3 regions of the Neobacillus sp. NPDC093182 genome follow, and region 2 is predicted to be linked to each of the others. Evidence: riboswitches for the same ligand, from Rfam matches in the RefSeq annotation. Region 2 holds a riboswitch; each other region holds the start of a gene.

Region 1 (4,881 bases), on a different contig from region 2:
TGCAGCTTATGCAGGAGTTAACGCGCTTACGATTTTAACGGTAAGTGATCATATGATTCGACATGAACAAACGACACCGGAAGAACGACAAGTTGCCTTTACGAATATGATGGAAATCGCTTTGGAGCTTGCTTAAGCGCATGACTTTGGGCATTTGAGTACAACACGAGGTAAAGATGTCATTACAAGCGAAGCTGTAAAATCGTGATCAAATGCCAAATTTATTTGATATCGGATTTGACAAAAAAGAGAGGAAAGCCGCCATGACAACATTAAGTGCAAATGCGAGCATGACAGAAACTCAGGAATATAGTGTTAAGAAAGCTGTACCAGTAATGCTTCTGTTATTTCTATTATGTTTAATCATTGATAATTCGTTTAAAATTATTTCTACCGATATGGCAAAGGATTTTCATATTTCTGCAACAACAGTAAGCTGGCAGGCAACCTTAGCCGGGCTAGTAATTGGAATTGGAGCAGTGGTCTACGCTGCTTTGGCGGATTCCATTAGTATTAGAAAGCTTTTAAGCATCGGGATTATTTTAATTTGTGTTGGCTCAGTAATGGGTTACCTTTTTCAACATTCATTTTTACTAGTAGTTGTTTCTCGAATCATCCAAACAGCAGGCTTGGCTTCAGCTGAAACCTTATATGTTATTTTTGTAACCAAACATTTGCCTGTACATGAACAAAAAAAGTTTTTGGGGTTAAGTACAAGCAGCTTTGCTTTATCACAGGTTATTGGGGCATTAACAGGTGGCTATGTTTCTACTTATTTTCATTGGACAACTCTTTTTCTAGTTCCTTTAATAACTCTCTTCACCCTTCCATTTATTCTAAAATATCTTCCTAAGGAAGAGACAAAAAACAGTCATGTTGATGTATTAGGATTATTTCTAGTTGCAGGCATTGCAGCATTCCTGCTGCTATATATTACCGATTTCAATTGGGTTTATCTTTTAGCGTTTGTCGTGGCGGGTGCTTTATTTCTTGCTTATATCAGCAAGAATTCAAGAGCATTCATTGGTATAGCATTTTTTCAAAATAGGCAGTTTATTTCTTTACTCGGAGTCGCTTTCGTGATTTATTCTGTCCAATTAGCGTATATTTTCTTGTTTCCGTTTTTGCTAGAAAAGCTTTATGGCCTAAAGCTTGATACGATTTCGCTATTGTTGATTCCGGCTTATCTATTGGCTGCGATAGTAGGAGCACTTTCTGGGAAAATTGCAAAGGTACTGGGAAGCAGACAATGTATCACGATAGCCATGGCTGGAATTATCGGCAGTTTGTTGCTGGGGGGTCTCTTTGTAAAAACCTCTGTCATTATCTTTGTAATATCAATGATTATATTTTCAAGTTCGTTCGCGTTCATGTACGCACCAATGCTCGATTCTTGTATTGGCACAATTGGAAAAGATAAATCAGGGACAGCTATTGGATTTTATAATTTGACGCTAAATGTCGCTATGTCTATCGGAATTGCCTATACAGCCGCGATGATGGACTCTTCCGCAATGCGGTCCAATATCCTAGGGATTTTAAGCAATCCGGAGGCTTCCATGTATAGTAATATCCTTTTTGTTCTCGTACTCATTACCGCTTTCAGCCTATTCCTGTACTGGATATTAGTTGGGCGAAAAGTAAAAATGACGGTTCGGGATATGTAGAAATGGCTCCAGGTAAAATAAAATACCTGAACCGAATAAATACCATAAATAGCAATTAAAATTTGAGCCTCTCATTTGGTAAAGAGAGGCTCTTTAAAATATTTAATAAAGGATATCTTCGTTTGAATTGTGCACGTTAGATATTTCAAAAATAGAATTGTCAGTAATATACAGGTTGACGGATTTCGACAAAATACTGTACTATATTACTATAATTAAATAAGACCTCACTTTTTTACTGTGAGGTAGAGGCGCGATATTTAACAGTCCTTAGTGGAGTTTGAGAAGCAGTGATGCTAAGGAGAAGGAAATGTTGCCGAAGTTTGTAATATTCTCAAGTCATTACATGCTGGGTCTGTAGTTAAGAGCTGCAGGACTGTCTCAATAAACTTTCCGGTTTATTGAGTTGTGCTATCTCATTTGGGATAAAAGAGGGGACTTAAGGTAACTATGCATACTGCGGCCTGAGTTTATCTCAGGCCGTTTTTTGTCTTTAGTAAACTATAAAAAACAGGGAGAGAGACATCATGAAAAATAAGTTTAAGATAGTTATAGTTTTATTGGTTTCAGCGATTCTTCTATTAGCAGGTTGTGGAACAAGTAAGAGTTCTGGTTCTGGATCATCAGAGGATAATACGTTTAAGGTTGGCCTTGAAGCGGGATATGCTCCGTTTAACTGGACTCAAAACGATGATTCCAACGGCGGTGTTAAAATCGATGGCTCTGCAGAATATGCAGGCGGATATGATGTGGAAATTGCTAAAAAGGTAGCTGAAGGTTTAGGAAAAGAATTAGTGATTGTTAAAACAGAATGGGATGGACTTGTACCAGCTTTAACATCAGGTAAAATTGATGCCATCATCGCAGGTATGTCACCGACAGCAGAACGTAAAGAAACAATCGATTTTTCGGATAATTACTATACATCAAATTTAGTGATGGTTGTGAAAAAAGGCAGCAAGTACGAAGATGCTGCTTCTATCCAAGATTTCAAAGGAGCAAAAGTTACAGCTCAATTAAATACGTTCCACTATTCAGTGATTGATCAAATTGAAGGTGTAGACAAGAAAACCGCGATGGACAACTTCCCTGCAATGAGAGTAGCTCTTGAATCAGGAATTATTGATGGCTACGTTTCAGAACGCCCAGAAGGAGTTAGTGCCTCAGCTGCAAATGAAAACTATGTAATGGTTGAATTTGAAGAAGGATTTAAAACATCAGCAGATGATACGGCAATCGCTGTGGGCCTTGAAAAAGGCAGTGACGTAAAGGATAAAATCAATGAAATTTTAGCAGGTATCTCAGAAGAAGAACGTACGAGCATTATGGATACTGCAATTAAGAATCAACCAGCAGCAAAATAATTTTTAAGGAAGCCGGCTGTATTTTATCGTACAGTCGGTTTTATAAGTAAAGGAGGATAAAAGATGAGTCTTGAGTGGGTCGTTAAAATAATCTCGGAAAACTGGCCTATGTTCCTTCGTGGTGCTGGGTTAACACTTTTGATTGCTCTTATTGGGACGGTTTTGGGAGCAATGATTGGATTATTAGCAGGGGTAATTCGAACAATTCCAGTACCTGAACGTGGAGCGAAAAAGGTATTTTTAAGAGTAATTAATACAATCCTAACTATCTATATTGAATTCTTCCGTGGAACACCGATGATTGTACAAGCGATGGTTATTTATTATGGTTCTGCGTTAGCATTTGGTATCGATATGAACGTGTTTGCAGCTGCAATTATTGTTGTATCGATTAATACAGGGGCCTATATGGCGGAAATTGTTCGCGGCGGGATTGTTTCGATTGATAAAGGTCAGTTCGAAGCAGCTCATGCGATCGGAATGACACATGTGCAAACGATGTGGAATGTGGTGCTGCCACAGGTTATTCGAAATATTCTACCGGCAACAGGAAATCAATTTGTTATTAATATTAAAGATACGTCCGTTCTGAATGTTATTTCCGTTACAGAATTATATTTTGTTACGAAATCGATTTCAGGTAATAACTTTAGATATTTTGAATCCTTTTTCGTAGCATGTATGATTTATTTTGTGATGACTTTTATTGTAACAAGAATATTGCTATACCTTGAAAAGAAATTAGATGGATCTGACAACTATACGATGATTGGAAACGATAATCAAAAATAATAAGAGAAGGAGGAGAGAATTTGGAAAAGATTATTGATATTCAACATTTAAATAAATCCTTCGGAACGCATGAAGTATTAAAAGACATTAATTTTTCGGTGAATAAGGGAGAAGTAGTTTCTATTATCGGTTCCTCAGGATCTGGTAAATCAACTCTTCTTCGTTGTATTAATCTATTAGAAAAACCAAGCGGCGGGCAGATTATTTATCATGGTGAAAATATTCTGGATGACAAGCATGATGCAGTTGATTATCGGAAGCATTTAGGTATGGTGTTCCAACAATTTAACCTATTTAATAACCACAATGTTCTTAATAATTGTGTGGTGGGACAAGTAAAAGTATTAAAACGTTCCAAGGAAGAAGCGGAAAAAGTAGCGATGAAGTACTTGAAGGTTGTTGGTATGGACAAATATATTAATGCGAAGCCGAAGCAGTTATCCGGCGGCCAAAAGCAGCGCGTAGCGATTGCAAGAGCACTTTCCATGGAACCAGATGTGATGTTATTTGATGAACCAACATCCGCTCTCGATCCAGAAATGGTCGGAGAGGTTCTAAAAGTCATGAAGGAACTAGCTGAATCAGGTCTTACGATGTTAATCGTAACGCATGAAATGGAATTTGCAAGAGAAGTATCTGATCGAGTTGTATTTATGGATAAGGGAGTTATTGCAGAAGAAGGAAGTCCAGAGCAAATTTTCAATAATCCAACACAAGATCGTACAAGGGAATTCCTAAAACGTACTTTAAAATAATCAAGTAATTGAGTCAAAGAGATGGAGTCAGGTTGAAACTTGGCTCCATTTTTTTGTGTGAATTTACTGAGTTTTGCTTATGTTCCCTGTTTAATGGATGACGTTTCCAGTGAACTCAAGTATAATCTTAAAATAAAAGGCTAATAGGACGTGAGTATAGGTTGAAAACGGTAACAATAGAAAGCTTGGTCCAAAGGTTCTCATTGAAAGTATTGGCTGGAGAAAACCACCTGAAGAAGATTATTACACAGCCGCGGGTGCATCGTCCGGGATTAGAATTTGTAGGTCATTTTGACTTTTTCC
Region 2 (4,881 bases):
AAGATGCTTTAGCAGGTGTATTAGAAAAGCACGTATAAGCATAGATAACCTTAGCTAGGATCGTTCTAGCTAAGGTTTTTTATTTTTTGAAAGACTGTGTTAAAGCCAAAATATTAATTTTGGCACCCTGTTGATTGGAGCGGAAATCAACAGGCCAGTTTTACACAGCCATTGGAAAAAGAATCAGGCTTTTCTTTATCCGCTTTATCATTTAAAATTTTAGGATAGATAAATAAAAGACGGAGAGGAGCAGCTTGAAATGAATGAGACTATCAAACAAAAATTAACACTGCTGCCTGATCAGCCTGGCTGCTACTTGATGAAGGACCGTCAGGGAACGATCATATATGTAGGAAAGGCAAAAATACTAAAAAATCGTGTACGGTCCTATTTTACCGGGTCACACGATGGTAAAACACTGCGGCTCGTCAACGAGATTGAGGACTTTGAATATATTGTCACCTCATCAAATATCGAAGCACTGTTACTCGAATTAAATTTAATTAAAAAATACGACCCAAAATACAATGTCATGCTGAAGGATGATAAGACCTATCCGTTTATAAAATTGACAGCGGAGAGACATCCGAAACTTATTATTACAAGGAAGGTCAAAAAGGATAAAGGAAAATACTTTGGTCCTTACCCTAACGTCATGGCAGCGAATGAAACAAAAAAGCTGTTAGACCGAATCTATCCATTACGAAAATGCTCAACCCTTCCGGACAGGGTTTGTTTATATTACCATTTAGGGCAGTGCCTGGCACCATGTGTAAATGAAGTACATGAAGAGCAATACAAACAAATGACGGACGAAATCACTCGCTTCCTCAATGGGGGATTTAAAGAGATTAAAAAAGAACTAACGGAGAAAATGACCAGCGCTTCTGAGGAATTGGATTTTGAGCGAGCCAAAGAATTCCGCGATAAAATTATTCATATTGAAACCATTATGGAAAAGCAAAAAATCACGATGACTGATTTTACGGATCGTGATGTTTTTGGCTATGCCGTCGATAAAGGCTGGATGTGTGTTCAAGTATTCTTTGTACGCCAAGGAAAACTAATTGAACGTGACGTTTCCATGTTCCCTATATACAATGAGCCAGAAGAAGAAATTCTTACCTTCTTAGGTCAATTTTACGAAAAATCGAATCATATTAAGCCGAAGGAAATTCTGATTCAGGATGAAATTGACTTAAATCTTGCCGAACAGCTCCTTCAAGTTAAAGTCCTAAAGCCTCAGCGCGGCCAGAAACTAGATCTTATTAAGATGGCGATCAAAAATGCAAAAATTGCTTTGAATGAAAAATTTTCACTGATTGAAAAGGACGAAGTAAGGACGATAAAGGCTGTTGAAAATCTTGGCGAGCTGATGGGTATTTATACCCCGCATCGAATTGAGTCTTTCGATAACTCGAATATTCAAGGGACAGACCCTGTATCTGCAATGGTGGTCTTCATCGACGGGAAGCCAAATAAGCGTGAATACCGAAAGTATAAGATTAAATCGGTTAAGGGACCTGATGACTACGAATCGATGCGTGAAGTAACAAGAAGAAGGTATTCTAGGGCGTTAAAAGAGGAACTGCCGCTGCCGGATCTCATTATTATTGATGGTGGAAAAGGACATGTGGAGGCTGTCAGAGATGTCTTAGAAAACGAGCTTGGTTTAGATATTCCACTGGCTGGTCTAGTGAAAGATGATAAGCACAAGACTTCTCAGCTTTTATATGGAAATCCACTTCAAATTATCCCTCTTGGGAGGAACAGCCAAGAGTTTTATCTATTACAAAGAATTCAGGATGAAGTTCACCGGTTTGCGATTACCTTTCATCGTCAAACACGCGGGAAAAGTGCGTTTCAATCACTGTTGGACGACATTCCAGGTGTCGGTGAAAAACGTAAAAAGCAGCTGTTAAAGGAATTTGGTTCGGTTAAGAAAATGAAGGAGGCCACATTTGAAGAGTTTAGAGCCATCGGAATTCCCGCTCCTGTAGCGGAGGAATTAATTAAAAAACTTCAATCCTAGTGATTGTCAGAAAAATGACACTATGCTATAATGAGTGAAAATTATATTACTATCACTTTTTAATACTAAAGTGAAGGTAGAGGTGCGAGCTTCAATAGTAGTGATTCGGAGAAGGATGAGCTTCGGTGATGAATCATGAAAGGGGATGTTCGCCGAAGTGAAGAAAGTCTCATTTCTTTCTTTGCTGGTCTTGCATTTAATAAATGCCGGATTGTCAAGGCTTAATGCCTTGGAGAGCTATCTTACATTGTAGACGCAGAATTTTTTTGTGTATTCAAGCAATGAGATGCCCTCTCATTGCTTTTTTATTTTTTTGCGGGGAAACATATAATGATAGCTAAACCTATAACTGAAAGCAGGGGAAAAGATGGGTTTAATTGTACAAAAGTTTGGCGGTACTTCGGTTGGAAGTGTAGAAAGAATTCTAAATGTAGCTCAAAGAGTAAAAGATGAAACCGATCAAGGGAATCAGGTTGTTGTGGTTGTTTCCGCAATGGGGAAATCCACTGATCAGCTGGTGGATCTGGCAAAAGAAATTTCCGCAGCTCCTAACAAACGGGACATGGATATGCTGTTAAGTACAGGAGAACAGGTAACGATTGCGTTATTGTCAATGGCTCTAAATGAACAGAATCTTCCTGCTGTTTCGTTTACAGGATGGCAGGCAGGAATTGTCACGGAGCCGGTTCATGGAAATGCCCGCATTACGACCATTAATACAGAAGCGGTAAAAAATCAGCTTGCTGCTGGTAAAGTGGTAATTGTCGCTGGCTTCCAAGGGATTACAGAAAATGGAGAAATTACTACTCTTGGCCGTGGCGGCTCAGATACGACGGCGGTGGCCCTCGCTGCTGCACTAAAGGCCGATAAATGTGATATTTATACAGATGTAACGGGTGTATTCACCACTGACCCGAGATATGTGAAGAGTGCACGTAAATTACAGTCAGTGTCTTATGATGAAATGCTCGAGCTTGCCAATTTAGGTGCTGGAGTACTGCATCCAAGAGCAGTGGAATTTGCGAAAAACTATCAAGTCAAACTTGAGGTTCGCTCAAGTATGGAAAGAGTAGAAGGAACAGTGATTGAGGAGGAAGCGTCAATGGAACAAAACCTTGTAGTCCGTGGAGTGGCATTTGAAGATGAAATTACGAAGGTAAGTGTGATAGGACTTGCTAATTCTTTAACAAGTTTATCAACCATTTTTACAACCCTGGCTGAAAACCATTTGAACGTAGACATTATTGTTCAAAGCACAACAGAAGCAGAAACAGCAAATCTTGCTTTCTCTATTAAAACCCAGGACCTTATGGAGACATTAAATGTCCTTGAAAATAACAAGGGTGTACTGAACTACGAACAGCTCGATGCTGAAAATAAATTGGCAAAAGTATCAATCGTTGGATCAGGGATGATTTCAAACCCTGGGGTAGCAGCGCAAATGTTTGAAGTTCTTGCAAAAAACCAAATTCAAATTAAAATGGTCAGCACTTCTGAAATCAAAGTTTCAGCAGTAGTCGAAGAAAAACACATGCTAAAAGCAGTAGAAGTACTGCACCAAGCATTTGGTCTAAACAACCAGGCATAGGCTGAAAGGCTTAATTGCTGCCTGAATGAGGCTAGTATTCAGACAGGTTTCCTATTAAGACATGCCACCTCTAGCAAATAAAAAAAACCTTCCTTGGAGAAAACTCCAAGGAAAGCTTTTTGCCCAAACTGTCCGCCTGAGGTGGACAGTGTCCACGGGTGGTGACAGGCACCATCAACACCAACAACTGCACCAACAACTACACCCTAATCTAAATGGTGTCTTTACGATCCCATTTGACGGTGAATAGGACTTTGTTTGCTTTTTTTACTGGGTGTTCGAAGGTTTCTGCGATGACTTGTTTTTGGAGTTCAATTTGTTGGGCTAGGAAGCCTGCTTCAATTTGGAAGTAATGTTCAGCTTTTGATTTGACTCGCGAAACAATCAGCGGGCTGACAAGTTCAAATTCAATTTCATCTTTACGCTCTCTTTTTAATTCGAGCTGCCCCCATGAGGCTTTTGAGAAAAAATCGATGATTTCATCAAGGCTATTTAAAGGATGACTACGAGCTAATCGTTTTCCAGCCCAGTAAAGGATTTCAGGTGTGTCTTTTCCTAAGATTTCCGGCAGTATGAATTCTCGAATCAATTCATACCCAAACAGTGAAATATTTCTTGGTTCATTCGATTGTAAATTAAGTTCGACGGCAGTACTTTCATTCATTTTGCTTCCCCTCTTTCTACCATTCTATTATATACAATTACGGCTTTAAGTTAAGAACACTTTTTATGAAATATAGTGTAAAGCGTTAGAGTGGTAAAGGATTGTTATTTTGCAATATAATAGCATGTCTTTCATCATAATTAACATTCCCATTTAAGACAATGGGCTATTGATAAAATTGAATTATTTATTGTAATTCTACTGGATTTAATACAAGATAATTCCATTTGCAAGAAATAAAACTTATAATTTATTATAATATCAATATATTTTAAAAATTTTATTTTTTACCGACTTTTGTGTATCCGTTTTCTTGACGCTCTTTCCCGATGGGAGTAAAATGGACTTGTCACATAATTGTCACACTGGTGCTAAGTTAAAAATTCTATTTAAAATCAATAGAGAAAAAAGGCTTATCATCATTTTAAAAATTCAAGGGGGGTTAATTATGGCGGGGAATCGAGAGTTTTTGAATCGAAGATTGCATTCATTACTAGGAGTAATTCCAATAGGAGTATTCCTACTGCAGCATCTAGTGGTCAACAATTTTGCTACAAGAGGGCCAGAGGCCTTTAACAATGCGGCGGATTTTATGGG
Region 3 (4,881 bases), on a different contig from region 2:
GCTAAATGCATGAAAAATTCCATCTGATACCAGTCCGATATCTGGGGTAGATTTATCATAAAAATGGTGCCAATGCAGGAGCTGGTGGAAAACAGCCTCATCAATAAAAGCAACAAAACCGATTCCTAGTAAACAACCTGACAATAGATTTCGTCCTAAGTAGTGCAGCCGTTCATCATGACGTTTAGTCATTTGTTTCTCTCCCTATTCCAATTTTACCTACCCATTAGTTTAACCTGTCTGAATTAATTCCAAACAGATTATGGATGTCCGAATAAAGATTATGTTTAACTAATCAAACGTTTGATTAACAGGTAAGGAAAGTGGGAATATAGGTTTTGGCCTGCTGTGGATTAATGGCAACGCTAATATACCAATTCCAATGTTTTTCCCCTTTTCTTTTACCTATGACACCACTTAAAATCATACCTATTTCCACATAATCTGACGGTAAATCTTTTACATAATAAGTGTGATGAGAACTCAAATCAGTTAATACAGAGGTATCTTCAATTTTACTTGTAACCTCAAATACACCTTCCTGGGAATTTAAAAATTGGGTGCCATTTAAGGTTAATTCTTCTATGTCTTTTTCGGGATTCCAGTTAGGACTATAAGCTTGAGGAAAATGTTTTAAAAAGAGGATATTTAATAGTTGTTCACAGGATTTTAGATTAGGAGCAGCTTCTGTGGAGTATTTTTCAATAATAGGGTAGTAATGTGTACCAACTCGTTTATCTAGCCAGCGAATAAACTTTTTCAATTGGACTAGGAAGTTTTCTACTTCATTCATCTTTGGTGAGATTGCTATGTTTTGGGGATAAAAGTAATAGATGAATTTTTCCCAGAATGAGGACCCACATAGATCCCAGGAGGAAGGACAATCATCTTCTAAACAATCGGTCATAAATTTTGCAAGTATGCGGAGAAATTCATTGCGGTTTTGGTCTGAAGGTCTTTCACGTTTGTATGCAATTAAATCTTTCCCATAATAAAAGACTAGACCGCGATTCCTCATTCCAAATTCAGAACTTATCGCCAAGTCCATAAATACGTTTTTTCTTTCTTGAGGAGTCGTCATAGGAATCGCCCATGCTTTTATTTCCGGCATGTTTTTACCACAAGAATTTTTCTTTTTACTGTTTTTCATAAATCGACCTGCTTTCAGTATTTTTTAGAAGTAGTTAGAGAGGGTAAATCAGGGGAATAAGGATGTAACAATTCGTATTATACAATCAAATAGTGAGGAGGATGATAAGGAGAATTGTAATATTTGTGAATATTCGAGAATTAATTTTTAGTTATAAAAGAACCTGCCCCATGGAGGGACAGGTTGTAAACATTTATACCAATGAGTTAATTGGCAGGACTTTTTGCAGCGCGCTTTTTTCTTCATCATTTAAAGGAACCATTGGCAGACGGACATCTCCTACCTGGATACCTTGCAAATTTAATGCTGTTTTTACAGGGGTAGGATTGGGTGCCGTAAATAAGGCTTTCATGATTGGCAGTAGGCTGCGATGTGCAACAGCTGCTTCTTGAACACGGCCATTTTTAAACAGTGTAATCATTTCCTGCATCTGATTGCCAATGATATGCGAAGCAACCGAAACCACACCTGCACCGCCGATTGCAAGAACTGGTATAGTTAGTCCATCATCACCGCTGTACAAGGTAAATGTATCCGGAGTACGGCTAATGATCTCTGCCATGGCGTCTAGATCGCCGCTTGCTTCTTTTACCGCCACAATATTACTAATTGCAGAGAGGCGGACAATCGTCTCTACAGAGATGTTGACGGCACAGCGCCCGGGAATATTATAAAGCATTACTGGTAAAGAAGTAGCTTCCGCAATGGCTTTAAAGTGCTGAAACAATCCTTCTTGAGATGGCTTATTATAGTATGGTGCTACGAGCATAATTCCATCAACGCCTGCTTCTTCCGCCTGTTTCGTTAAGCTGATAGATGCTCTCGTGTTATTGGAGCCAGTTCCAGCAATGACAGGCACCCTGCCGGCTGCAACCTCGACCACGAATTTAAATAACGCTATTTTTTCCTCTGTTGTTAATGTTGGAGATTCTCCAGTGGTTCCTGCAACTACTAATCCATCTGTACCATTAGCGATTAAGTAATTTACTAGTGCTCTAGCTGCGTTATAGTCAATCTCTCCATGCTGATCAAATGGCGTCACCATAGCTGTTAAAACTTGGCCGAAATTCATCAAGCTCACCCTTTACATAATTTTTTAGAAAAATTAGAGGTAGTTCAGGTCAATCAAAAGTAAACGCAAAAAAGCAGCAACGAAGGCTCGCTGCTGCAGTAGAAACATAATTTAAAATCGTTCCTTTGCGTAAGATAGCCCTCCATATAGTCACCTATATGACAGTTCTGTATTTATTCAACAGCAGAACCAGCTTCAAGACAAATGAGATTCTATCCGCTTCGGCAAATTCCCCTTTCCACAATGATCATAGGACCTCACTATCCTCCCATTGCGTACTAATGGTTTTTGCACCTCTATCCTCACTTCAAAAGGTAATGAAGTAAGAAAATATTTAATTATTAATAAATATACCAGAAAATTCTATAAAATTCAAGAGCAAAGGTGCCTGTCACCAAAATGGTCACCGCAGGAGCGGTGACCATTTTGGTGACAGGCACCACCCGTGGACACTTTCCACCTCAGACGGACAGTTCCCGATTTTTCTATCGCTTATTTTATATCATCAGAATCAGCTGTTAGGGATAAATCTGCCGGTCTCTTTCCATTTTGCAGGTCTGCTAGTGTTAAGCCAAAGTTCATTTGTAAATGGGGATAGTCTTTAAATTGAGCCCAATCGCCGCCCCATTCAAATCCAAGGGCTTTTGCCATTTCCACAACTTCGTTCCAATCTGCTATTCCATTTTGGTTGCCATCATATTGCATATCCCAAATAATATCTGCAGAAGATGTTTTTATGGCAAAATCAATGGCCAGCCCAAAGTTGTGAAAGGATTCTCCTCCTCTTGCATTCGTTACAATATTTCCAGCGACTGTCCGGCCTTGCTCATAAAGTCGATCTTGGTCTTCAGCACTACGGAAGTCATCCGTAATCACCATCACAATCCCTTTATCAGCTGCTTGCTGGATTAATTGATTGCTCCGATCTCTCACTATTGGATGAAGTTCGGTTGGCATTGGAGCAGAACCTCCTATGTTGAAACCATTTAGTAAGCTGGTGCCAATAGGGTTTTGCACAAAGAATAAAATAATAAGGCCAATAATGAATGTAAATAGCAGTCTGCCTTTCCAGTTAAGTTTCAAAATCGCAAATCCTTTCTTGTCAAAAATCCTGCATTAGTAAAGACGAGAAATAAAGAATCATTGTTTCAAAAAGTTGCCTTCCTAATTTTGTATATCCTTATGTTGTTCTATACGTGAAAAGTCTTTCAATACAAAAAAAAGATCCAGCTCAACTGGATCTTCCATAGTAAGTAGTTCATGAGTTATCCTTCAACTTGAGTAACTTTCACTGTCCAATTAAATGGATCTTCTTTCTTCCCAAGTTGTATCCCTGTCATTTCATTATAAATATCTTGAGACAGCTGACCAATATGATTGTTATTGATGATAATCGATTGGTCTTTCCAAGTTAGTTCACCAACAGGCGAAATAACAGCAGCGGTTCCTGCTCCAAAAACTTCCTCGAGTTCACCGCGCTTGTGTGCAGCAAATACCTCTTCTATGGATATTTTCTCTTCACGTACAGGAATATTCCAATATTTTAGCAATTGAATAACTGAATCACGTGTGACACCTGGCAAAATACTGCCATTTAACCTTGGTGTTACCACTTCGCCATTAATCTTAAAGAAGATATTCATGCTGCCGACTTCTTCTACATATTTATTCTCCTTCGCATCGAGCCAAAGGATTTGAGCGTAGCCGCCTGCATCTGCCTTTTTTTGTGCTTTCAAGCTGGCAGCATAGTTGCCTGCTGTCTTTACATGGCCAACACCGCCAATTACCGCACGAACGTATTGCTCTTCCACATAAATCTTAACAGGACTTAATTGGCTGCCGTAATAGGCTCCAGACGGGGAGAGGATGACGAGCAACTTATATTGATTGGCAGGGCGTACACCAAGATAAGCCTCTGTTGAGAAAATAAACGGACGAATATAAAGAGATGTCCCTTCACCATCTGGAACCCATTCTTTTTCTGTGGTAATCAATTGTTTAATGCCTTCTAATAAAAACTCCTCATCAATTTGGGGAATGCAGAGCCTGTCACATGATTCGTTGAAACGCTTCATGTTTTTCTCTGGACGGAAAAGCTGGACGGAACCATCCGGAGTCTTATATGCCTTCATCCCCTCAAAGATAGCTTGTCCATAGTGGAAAACCATCGCTGAAGGATCAAGCGTTAATGGCTCATAAGGAGTAATTCTTGGATTAAACCAGCCCAGGTCATCATGATAATCCATTTCAAACATGTAATCACTGAAATACTTACCGAAACCCAGTGAAGCGGTATCAGGCTTGGCTTTTAATTGTTCTCTTTGAATAAATGAAATCTCCTGTTTCATGCTCACACCTCATTTTTAATTATAGGTTCAGTTTTAAACACTCATCAATCCTTCTAAACATGAATCATGTCGAAACCTCTGATAATTATATTTTTGAAATAGTAAAAATACTTTCTCTTACTATACCACTATTTAGATTCAAACAGGTTAATTTTGTTTTAGTTTTGTCAAAGCGGTGACAATCGTGCTTATCAGACTCAATAAACTTTGTCATATATGACAAATATAACTTGTGAGAAATTATTCATTTTTGTAATGTTAACCTCGTTACCATACTACTAATTTTAGTTATTCCTATTATAAATTAAGAG

Evidence for each region. Region 2 has a riboswitch for lysine ahead of ACIQAA_RS03585 (aspartate kinase). Riboswitches for the same ligand answer to the same signal wherever they lie in the genome.
Region 1: linked by a shared signal. The riboswitch ahead of ACIQAA_RS10455 (transporter substrate-binding domain-containing protein) and the one ahead of ACIQAA_RS03585 (aspartate kinase) in region 2 are both predicted to bind lysine.
Region 3: linked by a shared signal. The riboswitch ahead of dapA (4-hydroxy-tetrahydrodipicolinate synthase) and the one ahead of ACIQAA_RS03585 (aspartate kinase) in region 2 are both predicted to bind lysine.

What each region holds. Positions count from the first base shown of each region.
Region 1 is NZ_JBIVOI010000004.1:281,782-286,662, reverse strand. Features, by position in the region: gene deoD (purine-nucleoside phosphorylase) at 1-136, shown strand, start outside; gene ACIQAA_RS10460 (MFS transporter) at 291-1,667, shown strand; lysine riboswitch at 1,906-2,089, shown strand; gene ACIQAA_RS10455 (transporter substrate-binding domain-containing protein) at 2,195-3,031, shown strand; gene ACIQAA_RS10450 (amino acid ABC transporter permease) at 3,095-3,823, shown strand; gene ACIQAA_RS10445 (amino acid ABC transporter ATP-binding protein) at 3,844-4,578, shown strand; gene hprK (HPr(Ser) kinase/phosphatase) at 4,740-4,881, shown strand, end outside.
Region 2 is NZ_JBIVOI010000001.1:673,286-678,166, reverse strand. Features, by position in the region: gene trxA (thioredoxin) at 1-38, shown strand, start outside; gene uvrC (excinuclease ABC subunit UvrC) at 260-2,032, shown strand; lysine riboswitch at 2,102-2,280, shown strand; gene ACIQAA_RS03585 (aspartate kinase) at 2,400-3,620, shown strand; gene ACIQAA_RS03580 (YslB family protein) at 3,832-4,284, opposite strand; gene ACIQAA_RS03575 (succinate dehydrogenase cytochrome b558 subunit) at 4,733-4,881, shown strand, end outside.
Region 3 is NZ_JBIVOI010000002.1:559,551-564,431, reverse strand. Features, by position in the region: gene ACIQAA_RS07395 (DUF2243 domain-containing protein) at 1-192, opposite strand, end outside; gene ACIQAA_RS07390 (hypothetical protein) at 308-1,150, opposite strand; gene dapA (4-hydroxy-tetrahydrodipicolinate synthase) at 1,344-2,222, opposite strand; lysine riboswitch at 2,350-2,529, opposite strand; gene ACIQAA_RS07380 (M15 family metallopeptidase) at 2,715-3,179, opposite strand; gene ACIQAA_RS07375 (branched-chain amino acid aminotransferase) at 3,488-4,570, opposite strand.